3 regions of the Brevibacillus sp. LEMMJ03 genome follow, and region 2 is predicted to be linked to each of the others. Evidence: riboswitches for the same ligand, from Rfam matches in the RefSeq annotation. Region 2 holds a riboswitch; each other region holds the start of a gene.
The links. Region 2 has a riboswitch for S-adenosylmethionine ahead of FOI68_RS05390 (sugar ABC transporter substrate-binding protein). Riboswitches for the same ligand answer to the same signal wherever they lie in the genome.

Region 1 (3,272 bases), on a different contig from region 2:
GGATAGCGGGAGGCAAGCGTTCCCAGAACGGGATCGAGGGCCGCATCCCCGCGGAACGCGACGCGCAGGATGTACGCGCTGGGACCGGCGTTCTTGATTTTGGCCAGCATCTCTTTCGGGACCTGGTCATCAAAGACCGTCTTGATAAAATTGCGCGTCGTCGGCTGCTGCGGATTGCTGAAGACATCCAATACCGTTCCCTGCTCGATGATGACCCCGTTTTCCATAATGGCCACGCGGTCGCAGATTTTTTTGATCACCTGCATCTCGTGGGTGATCAGCACAATCGTCAGGTTAAACTTTTGGTTGATGTCCAAAAGCAGGTCAAGAATCGACTCCGTGGTTTGCGGGTCAAGCGCCGAGGTCGCCTCGTCGCACAGCAGGATTTCCGGATCCATGGCAAGCGCCCGGGCTATCCCCACCCGCTGTTTCTGCCCGCCCGACAATTGGGAGGGGTAGGCGCTCGCCTTGTCTTCCAACCCTACCAGGCGCAGCAGTTCCTCCACTTTTTTTCGAATCTGCTCTTTCGGCACCCGATTCATCCTGAGGATTTCGGCGACGTTGTCAAAAACGTTGTACGACGACAGCAGGTTAAAGTGCTGAAAAATGACGCCGATCTTTTTGCGGGCGTGACGCAGTTCCTTCTCGGACAGCTTCAGCATGTCCTGCCCGTTGACCACGACCGATCCGCTTGTCGGCTTTTCCAGCAGGTTGATCGTTCGGAGCAGGGTGCTTTTCCCTGCTCCGCTGAACCCGATCACGCCGAAAATTTCGCCTTTGTTGACGTGGAGCGTTACGCCTTTCAGTGCTTCCACCTGTTTGCTGCCAACCTTGTACGTCTTGTGAATATTCGTTAGCTGTATCATCTGCCCAAGCTCCTCCCTGTTGGGACGTTTCCCTCCTTACCAAGAAGGGAGCACCGATCCGGAAAACTCTTCCTCGATGAACTTCTTGACTTCCTCCGAGCGGTAGATCTTGACCAGTTTTTGATAGACAGGGTTGTCCTTGTCCTTCTCGTTTACGGCGAGAATGTTGACGTACGGGGAGTCCGGCCCTTCGGCAAAAATCGCGTCTTTTTTCGGGTTGTACCCCGCTTCCATCGCAAAGTTGGTGTTGATGCTTGCCGCGTCCAGGCTTTTCAGCGTCCGGGCGAGCAGTGCCGCCTCCAGTTCTTTAAAGACCAGCTTTTTCGGGTTTTCGATGATGTCCTGCGGCGTTGCTTTGTTGCCGACACCGTCTTTCAGCTTGATCAATCCCGCGGCCTGATAGAGCTGCAGGGCGCGCGCCCGGTTGGTCGGGTCGTTTTGGATGCCGACCGTGCCGCCTTCCGGGATGTCCTCCACCTTCTTGTACTTGGTGGAGTAAATCCCCATCGGGAAGGTGACGGTTTTGCCAATTTCGACAATATGAGTTTTGTGATCTTCGTTAAATTTCTCTAAAAACGGAATGGTTTGAAAGCTGTTTACGTCAATGTTTCCTTTATCCAGCGCCTGATTGGGAAGAACGTAGTCGTTGAACACGACGACTTCGATGTCCAATCCTTCTTTTTTGGCCACTTCCTTTACCTTGTTGAGGATTTGTTCGTGCGGGCCGGCGGTGACGCCCACTTTGATCGTTGTTTTTTCCCCAGCCGGTGCGGCCGAATTGTCCGACTTGTTTCCTCCGCAGGCGGAAAGCAGCGTGGCGATCACAAGCAGCATGATCAACAAGAAACGCGTTTTTTTCATGATGGTCTTCTCTCCTTTTCTCCGATGAAACGATGTATGAATGCATGATTGGGAAAACAACGGCATCGATGTGAACGCATCCTCTCCTTTCAATAAAAAAACCTCTTACAAAGAAGAGGTAAGGGCAGCAAGCCGCCTGCTGCGTAAATACCTCTCTTATCTTTCGGAATCGAACCTAGCGGAATCGATCCGTTGGATTTGGCACCACAAATGTTCGTTTAGGTTGCCGAGGCTTCACAGGGCCAGTCCCTCCACCTCTCTTCATAAGAGATCATCCTATCCAGTTGTAAGTGCAATTCCGATTTGATTAGTTGGATTATAACGTGTCCGCAGGTGTCTGTCAATGACTTTATCGTTTATTGTCGCTATGTATTGAAAATTGTCAAAACGGATCGAATCGGGTCGCAAAACGAACGAAAGAGGCGGAAAGCCGCCTCTCCTTGGTCTCCCGAGCGAGTCGCCGCAGCAATCCACGAACAGTCCTTGGCCGAATCGTTACGGTTGAAAGATCTTGTACTCCTGCATTTTGCGATAGAGCGTATTGCGGCTGATCTGAAGCATTCGGGCTGCCTTGCTGATATTCCAGCGGGCCAATCGAAGCGACTGCTCGATCGCCTCTTTTTCCAAAACCGGTAAGGAAGGAACCTTTTGTTGATGTTCCTCCTCCCGTTCTTCCGTTTCAAACTGAAGATGTTCGGGACCGATCGAATTCCCTTCCGCCAAGAAGACCGCCTGGTTTAACACGCTGTACAGCTCCCGTACGTTTCCCGGCCACGAATAGGCACGCAGCTTTGTCTGTGCTTCCGCGGAAAGTGTGATCGCAGCAGAGCCGCTCATCGTCCGGAGAAGATGTTCCGCCAGCTCAATCACATCGCTCCGCTTGCGAAGAGGCGGCAGGGTTATCTGAATTCCTTTCAATCGGTAGTAGAGGTCGGCCCGGAATCGATTCGCCTTGATCTCTTCCCGCAGGTCCTTGTTTGTTGCCGCGATGATGCGGACATCGACCGGTTTGCTTTTCACACTGCCCACCGGGGTAACCACTTTCTCCTGCAGGACGCGGAGCAGCGCCGCCTGGGCACGGAGGGACATGTCGCCGATCTCGTCCAAAAACAGCGTTCCCTGATGCGCCGCTTCGATTTTCCCGATATTCCCCTCGGCTTTTGCTCCCGTGAAGGCACCTCCCTCGTATCCGAACAGTTCGCTTTCGATGATCGTTTCCGGAATGGCGCTGCAGTTGACGGCAATAAACGGATGCCGCGCTCGCAAACTGGCGGAATGAATGGATTGGGCAAACAGTTCTTTGCCCGTTCCCGTTTCGCCCAAGAGAAGAACGGACAGATCCGTTTCCGCCACTTTTTGTGCCAACGCCTTGGCGCTCTGCAGACTGGGACAAGAGCCCGCTATCCGGTCGAATGTGTGCAGCGGCTGTCTGGCCGTGTCCTTCGTGAGCACCGCCACAGACCGCCAGATCTTGCGTGTATGGTCCACGATGGATTCGATCACGAACCCCTTTTTCTCTCGAAATTCCTTGCCCACGCAATCCTT
Region 2 (3,272 bases):
GCCGCAAAGAAGAAGACGGTCTCCACGCCTTCCCTCAGCGTCACGAGAAAGGAGTGGACGATCAGGTTGGCTGCGCTGCCCGCCGTCAGGATCTTGTCCAGCCTGCTGTGCATGTCGCTTCGCATGTCTTTTTGCTGGCCGGACATCCACACCGCCATGTGCGTCAACAGCAGGGAGGAAGCGAACAGCATGCCGATCCGCATGTAGTTTTCGCTCGCCATCATGCGGAAGTCGGTAAGCACGATTTGAAACAGGAGAGCGACGAGAAAACTGGCGAAAAGAGCCAAACCGGCGCCGGCCCACACCCATTTGTTCCACTGGCGGGCGCCGACGCGGGTGAGATAGGTGACGATAATGCCGATGATCAGCAGGGCTTCGAAAGCTTCCCGCAGGGTGATGAGAAACGCCTGTATGTCCATGGGTACCTCCCCCTTCTACGACGGAGAGAGACCTCCCCGCGCGGAAGAGGTCGCTCCCGTTTTTTCGATATGGACGGTTAGATCCATTTCTTTCGTTTGGCGAGCCAGAACAAGCTGCCGAAAACGATGATCAGGCCGCCCATGAGAGAAGCGGTGACCACCGGATTTACCTTGGACGGAGCCGGTTTGGCGCCTTCTCCGGCGGGCGCCGGGTTCGCGGTCGGGCCGTCTGTCTGTCCGCCGGCGGAATGGGCAGACGACTGTGCGGCCGGTTCTCCCTGTCCGGGAGATTGTTCCGGGGCCTGTGCGGCGGGGGAAACGGCCGACTGCCCAGGAAGGCTGCCGGACGTCGGCGTTTGTTGGCCGGCAGGGGACGAACCGCCTGCCGTCGTTTTCGTGCCGGCCGGAGAGGCCGTTCCCCCTTTCCACGGAAACAGCGGCTGGAGCGTGGAGCGAATCAGTTTGGTCTGCTTCAGGAACTCGTTCTTGTCGGAAGGCACGGTCCCCACGCCGAACAGGCCGGGATTGCCCAGCGCGGCCAGCGCTTTGTCGAAAGCGGCGAACGCCGTTTTAGAAGCGCTGTCACTGATGTACGGGGCGAGCACGTTGAGGGTCCCTCTGCCTTTTGCCAAAAGCAGCTTTGCCTTGGCGTAGTCGTCAAACTGCTGCTCGGCGTTTGTCAACCGGCGGTCGATGTTCTTCACCAGCAGCGCTTTGTAGTTGTGCAGGACGAGATCCTTGTTTTGTTGAGAAAAGTTCGCTTCCAGCGTCTGGGCGGTCTGTTGGCCAAACTCCAGGGCGATCTCGTTTTTGCGGCTGAGAAACGCCTGGTGGGCGCCGTTCCAGTCTTCCGGAGTCTGTTCCAGCTTGGCCGCGATCTCCTTGAAGCTCTCCGCGAGGTCTTCCTTGTTCGGGTCGCCGTAGGAATAGGCGAAGGCGGATGCGGGCAGAAGCAGCGCCAGAAACAGGGCGAGCAAGAGGCGCAGCGGCACGGAGCCTCCTCCTTTCTATCATTAATATAATGATAATCATTATCAAAACGATCTCCTCTCCTGATAATAAAGGGGCATCCCGTACGCGTCAATAAAGATTTTCATTCTCGATGAAAGGAGCACATGCCGTTCCATCCGTTTTTGGAAGTTGCTTACAGTCGCGAATATTTCTGAAAAACTCCCAAAAACGGGATTGACGGAGCCGCCGGCTTCGATGTATGATGTCCTCATCATCAAAAGCATAGTGGAAAACTTGGAATTACACATGCCTTCTTATCCAGAGCAGGCTGAGGGACTGGCCCGATGACGCCCGGCAACCGACTGTCAAGAGCATGCGGCTCTTGCGGCACGGTGCTAACTCCTGCAGGAATGTTTCCTGAGAGATGAGAGGTGAGCGAGCGAACCGCGCCTCTTTCCTCAGGGAAAGAGGCGTTTGTTTTTTCCGGTTTTTCCGTCCATGCCATCATTTTTCACGCACTCATACGGGGGGATGTACCAGATGAAAACGATGAAAAAATGGATGACAGCCAGTCTCGTCGCGGCCCTTTTGCTGACGGGCTGCACCAGTGAACAGCCGCCGGCGCCGTCTGCCCAGTCCGCCACGTCACAGTCGTCCCAGCCGGCGGCCGCGCCGCAGCAGCCGGCAGCCGCATCACCGGCGGCGTCTACCTCGGCGGCCATTCCGGCGGCAGTGGACAAACCGTTGAAAATCGCTCTGGTCAGCGAGTTCTCCATCGGGACGTTTTCCGCCCAGTACCTGCAGGGAGTCAAAGAGCAGGTGAGCAAATTCGGCGGCGAGCTGGTCGTCTACAACGCGGACGGCGACCTGGGCAAAATGGCGGCCCACCTCGACACCGCGGTCAACCAAAAAGTGGACGGGATCCTGATCAACCACGGCCGTGCGGAAGCGCTGCAGCCGGGCGTGGAGCGGGCGGTCAAGGCGGGGATTCCCGTCGTCGCGTTCGACAACGACCTGGACCAGGTGGACGGCGTCACCGTGATTGACCAGGACGACTACAGCCTGGCCTGGCAGGGGCTGAAAAACCTGGCCCAATCCATCGACGGGAAAGGCAACATCGTCTACATCTGGGTGGGCGGTTTTGCGCCGATGGAAAAGCGCAACCGCGTCTACGAGATTTTTCTCAAGCGCTACCCCAACATCAAGGAGATCGCCCGCTTCGGTTCGGCCACCCCGAACACGGCGCTGGACACCCAGGCGCAGATGGATGCGATCCTGAAAAAGTACCCGAACAAAGGCGACATCGCTGCCGTGTGGGCGCCGTGGGACGAATTCGCCAAAGGGGCTACGCGGGCGATCAAGGCGGCGGGACGGACGGAGATCAAGGTGTTCGGCATCGACTTGTCCGACGAAGACCTGCAGCTCATCCAGGAGAAGGACAGCCCGTGGAAAGCGTCGGCGGCGACCGATCCGGCCGACATCGGACGGGTGCAGAGCCGCTTCCTCTACCAAAAGATCGCCGGCGAACACACGCCCAAGTACTTCTCGCTCGATCCGCATCTGGTCAGCCAGGACAAACTGCCGGACAAACCGGTCAACATGTCCGAACTGGCTCAATACGTGAGCGGATGGGGACGTAGCGACGCCGCCGTCTCGCCGTGGATGGCCGCGCTGGAGGCTAAGCACAAGTGACAGGAACGGACAGATCAGGGAGGGATGCGAGATGACGGCCTCCATTTTGGAAATGAAGGGGATCGTCAAGCAGTACGGCGGGGTGTACGCCCTGCGCGGGGTGGATTTCACCGTGCGCGGCGGGGAGGTGCACGCCATCCTCGGGGCCAACGGGGCGGGCAAAAGCACGCTGGTGAAAATTCTCTCCGGCGCGGAGCAGGCGACTGCCGG
Region 3 (3,272 bases), on a different contig from region 2:
ACGATCAGCTTGCCGAACTGCGTCCCCCAGTCGCCCAGGTGGTTGATGCGGATCGGCCGGTAGCCGTGTTTTTCCATGATGTTGGCGATCGCGTTGCCGATCACGGTGGAGCGCAGGTGGCCCATGGAGAACGGCTTCGCGATGTTGGGGGAGGAGAGGTCGATCGGCACGTTGCGCCCTTGACCGATGTCGCGGCTGCCGTATGCGCTGCCCTGCGTCAGGATCGTGCCGATCACGTCGCGGGCGACGCTTTCCTGATCGAGGAACAGGTTGAGGTACGGACCGACCGCCTTGGCTTCGCGAATCGGCGCGCCGCTTACCTCGCCGGCCAGCTCGGCGGCGATCAGCGGCGGAGCCTTGCGGAGCGCCTTGGCCAGTTGGAAGCAGGGGAAGGCGATATCCCCCATGCTGGGATTGGGCGGGGTTTCCAGCATGTCGTATACGGTTTCGGCGGTAAATTGGTCCGCGCCGAGGCGGGTGAGTGCTGCGGCAATGATGCTGGCCGCTTGATGCTTATAGCTCATGGAAATCTCCTTTCGTTTCTGGGAATCTGAAAAAAATAGAAAAACCTCTGCGTCTCATCGGGAAAAGAGACGAGAGGTTGTACTCCCGCGGTGCCACTCTTGTTGCTCTCGCCTCCCGCACGGGGACAGGCGAAAGCCGCTTTGCCTGCGGTAACGGGCAGACCCGGCGTGCCCTACGCAATCCGGTCGTCCGGACCTTCAGGACGCGTCTCCGAGGTGCGCTTCCCCGCGTCATTCCGCACCGGGCTCCCACCGTCCCCGGCTCGCTTCCGCTTTCTGACGGAGTACTCTCCTCTTCGGCGACGACTATGTTTCTCTAGCATTATAGCGGACATCTCCCGCGGGATGCAACTCACTCTTCCGGTTTTTTCAGCAAATCGTCCAAGTCGTGGAACAGGTCCCGCGTCAGCCGTTCCTTGTCGTCGGCGGACTGCCACTGCCGCTTGTACTCGACCAGCTTGGCGAGCAGCGCCCGTTCTGCTTCGGCCTCTTCCTCCAGGTCGTGGTTTTCGCTGGGATCAAACGGCATCAGCCGCTCATCCGTCCCGCTGCGCAGATAGGGGGAGCGCCAGTGATCGGGAAAGCGGTAGGGCTGGTCACCAAACAGAATGCCCAGCACGTCGTCCGATTCCAGCGGGAGGAAGTGGTCGTATTCGTCCCGCCTGCCTCCTTCGGACAGGTTGATGTGCTCAAACGAATAGCGAAGGTAGTGCTGCCCCGTCTCTCGATTCTTGACGATCGAGTAGGTCTCAAAATCGGTTTGCTCCAGCTCTTTCACCGTCTCCAGGCGGGAGAGGAATTCCTGACGGTCACAGGGTACCAAATGATTCACAGCGGTTCGCTCCTTTGTACCGGATCGCTTTTCATCATAGCAAAAACGGGCGGCGGCTGACAACGAACGGGGCGCAGGCGGGGAGTCCCGCAGGGAACGGCGAACGGACAGGGTTGTCCAGCGCAAAAAGAGCCTAGCAGCTAGGCTCCTTTTCATGTAAGCGCCCGTTTAGTTGCAGTCGTTCGAACATCCGACGATGACCAACAGGATAAACAGAACGAGCACCAGCGCGAACGTGTCACCGAAAATGCCGGATCCGCAGAAGGAAGTACTCATTGTTGTTTCCCCTCCTTTCCGTTATGCTTCAGTCTATACACGAATGTGCCGGTTGTTGTGGGCGGATGACCAGCTTCACAAAAATGGGCGGGGGTCACGGGCTGGAGAAAATAGACAAATTCTTCATTGACGCGGGGAGAGGGGGGTGTTAAGATACATTCAAACATCGTTGCCGTTTGACAAAACCGCATAAGAGATAGTGACGACTCTTATCCAGAGAGGCAGAGGGACTGGCCCAATGAAGCCTCGGCAACCGGATTACCAGGTGCCAATTCCAGCAAAGCCGTGTGCTTTGAAAGATAAGAGGATGGTCATGCGTGTATGTTTCGCGGACAAATCCTCTTCTGGCACACAGGAGAGGATTTTTTGCTGTACTCGAACCGATACGTTTGTGAGTTTGTGAGAAAAGGAGTCTGCCCATGAAACCAAGTCTTCGCGAACAGCTTTACCGGAAAATTCTGATTCTGGACGGTGCGATGGGGACGATGCTGCAGCAGGCCAGCCTGACCGCCGATGATTTTGGCGGCGAGGCCTACGAAGGCTGCAACGAGCTGCTCAATCTCACCCGCCCCGACGTGATCCGCTCCATTCACGAAAAATACCTGGAGGCGGGCGCCGACATCGTGGAGACCAACACGTTTGGCGCCACCTCCATCGTCCTGGCCGAGTACGACGTGGCGGAAAAAGACCTGGAGATCAACATCGCCGCGGCCCGGCTGGCGCGGGAAGCGGCTGACGCCTATTCCACCCCGGAGTGGCCGCGTTACGTCGCCGGCTCGATGGGACCGACGACCAAGACGCTGTCCCTGACGGGAGGCGTCACCTTCGAAGAACTGGTGGAAGCGTACTACCGGCAGGCGAAAGGGCTGCTAATCGGCGGCGTGGATGCGCTGCTTTTGGAAACCTCGCAGGACACGCTGAACGTCAAGGCCGGGGGCATCGGCATCCGCCGGGCGTTCGCGGAGCTGGGGAGGGAAGTGCCGGTGATGGTCTCCGGCACGATCGAACCGATGGGCACGACCCTGGCCGGTCAAACCATCGAAGCGTTCTACGTCTCGCTGGAACATCTGAAGCCGATTACCATCGGCCTGAACTGTGCCACCGGCCCGGAGTTTATGCGCGACCATCTGCGCACGCTGTCCGGTCTGGCCCAGTGCGGGGTAAGCTGTTATCCCAACGCCGGCCTGCCGGACGAAAACGGCCATTACCACGAGACGCCGCACGGACTGGCCGCCAAGATGCGGGCGTTTGCCGAGCAGGGCTGGCTCAACGTCGCCGGAGGCTGCTGCGGCACGACACCGGAGCATATCCGCGCGCTGGCGGAAGCGTTGAAGGACTGCAAGCCCCGCGTCCCCGCCGGACAGCCGGTCAGCGCCGTGTCGGGGATCGAGGTCGTCTACGTGGAACCGGACAACCGGCCGCTGCTCGTCGGCGAACGGAGCAACGTGATCGGGTCGAAAAAATTCCGCGACCTGATCGCGGCCGGGCAGTACGAGGAAGCGTCAGACATCGCCCGCGCCCAGGTGAAGCGGGGGGCGCAGATCATCGACATCTGTCTCGCCGACCCGGACCGGGACGAGTACGGGGACATGGAGAAGTTCCTGCAGTTTGTCGTCAAAAAGGTGAAAGCGCCGCTGATG

Region 1: it holds a riboswitch for S-adenosylmethionine, as region 2 does, so the genes downstream of both, FOI68_RS17510 (MetQ/NlpA family ABC transporter substrate-binding protein) here and FOI68_RS05390 (sugar ABC transporter substrate-binding protein) in region 2, are expected to answer to the same signal.
Region 3: it holds a riboswitch for S-adenosylmethionine, as region 2 does, so the genes downstream of both, metH (methionine synthase) here and FOI68_RS05390 (sugar ABC transporter substrate-binding protein) in region 2, are expected to answer to the same signal.

The regions. Positions count from the first base shown of each region.
Region 1 is NZ_VKJN01000014.1:96,734-100,005, reverse strand. Features, by position in the region: gene FOI68_RS17515 (methionine ABC transporter ATP-binding protein) at 1-866, opposite strand, end outside; gene FOI68_RS17510 (MetQ/NlpA family ABC transporter substrate-binding protein) at 903-1,727, opposite strand; SAM riboswitch class I at 1,881-1,997, opposite strand; gene FOI68_RS17505 (sigma-54-dependent Fis family transcriptional regulator) at 2,223-3,272, opposite strand, start outside.
Region 2 is NZ_VKJN01000003.1:141,858-145,129, forward strand. Features, by position in the region: gene FOI68_RS05380 (FTR1 family iron permease) at 1-419, opposite strand, end outside; gene FOI68_RS05385 (hypothetical protein) at 497-1,411, opposite strand; SAM riboswitch class I at 1,682-1,801, shown strand; gene FOI68_RS05390 (sugar ABC transporter substrate-binding protein) at 1,920-3,062, shown strand; gene FOI68_RS05395 (sugar ABC transporter ATP-binding protein) at 3,094-3,272, shown strand, end outside.
Region 3 is NZ_VKJN01000001.1:80,873-84,144, forward strand. Features, by position in the region: gene argS (arginine--tRNA ligase) at 1-524, opposite strand, end outside; gene FOI68_RS00395 (hypothetical protein) at 877-1,356, opposite strand; gene FOI68_RS00400 (YjcZ family sporulation protein) at 1,525-1,632, opposite strand; SAM riboswitch class I at 1,839-1,938, shown strand; gene metH (methionine synthase) at 2,052-3,272, shown strand, end outside.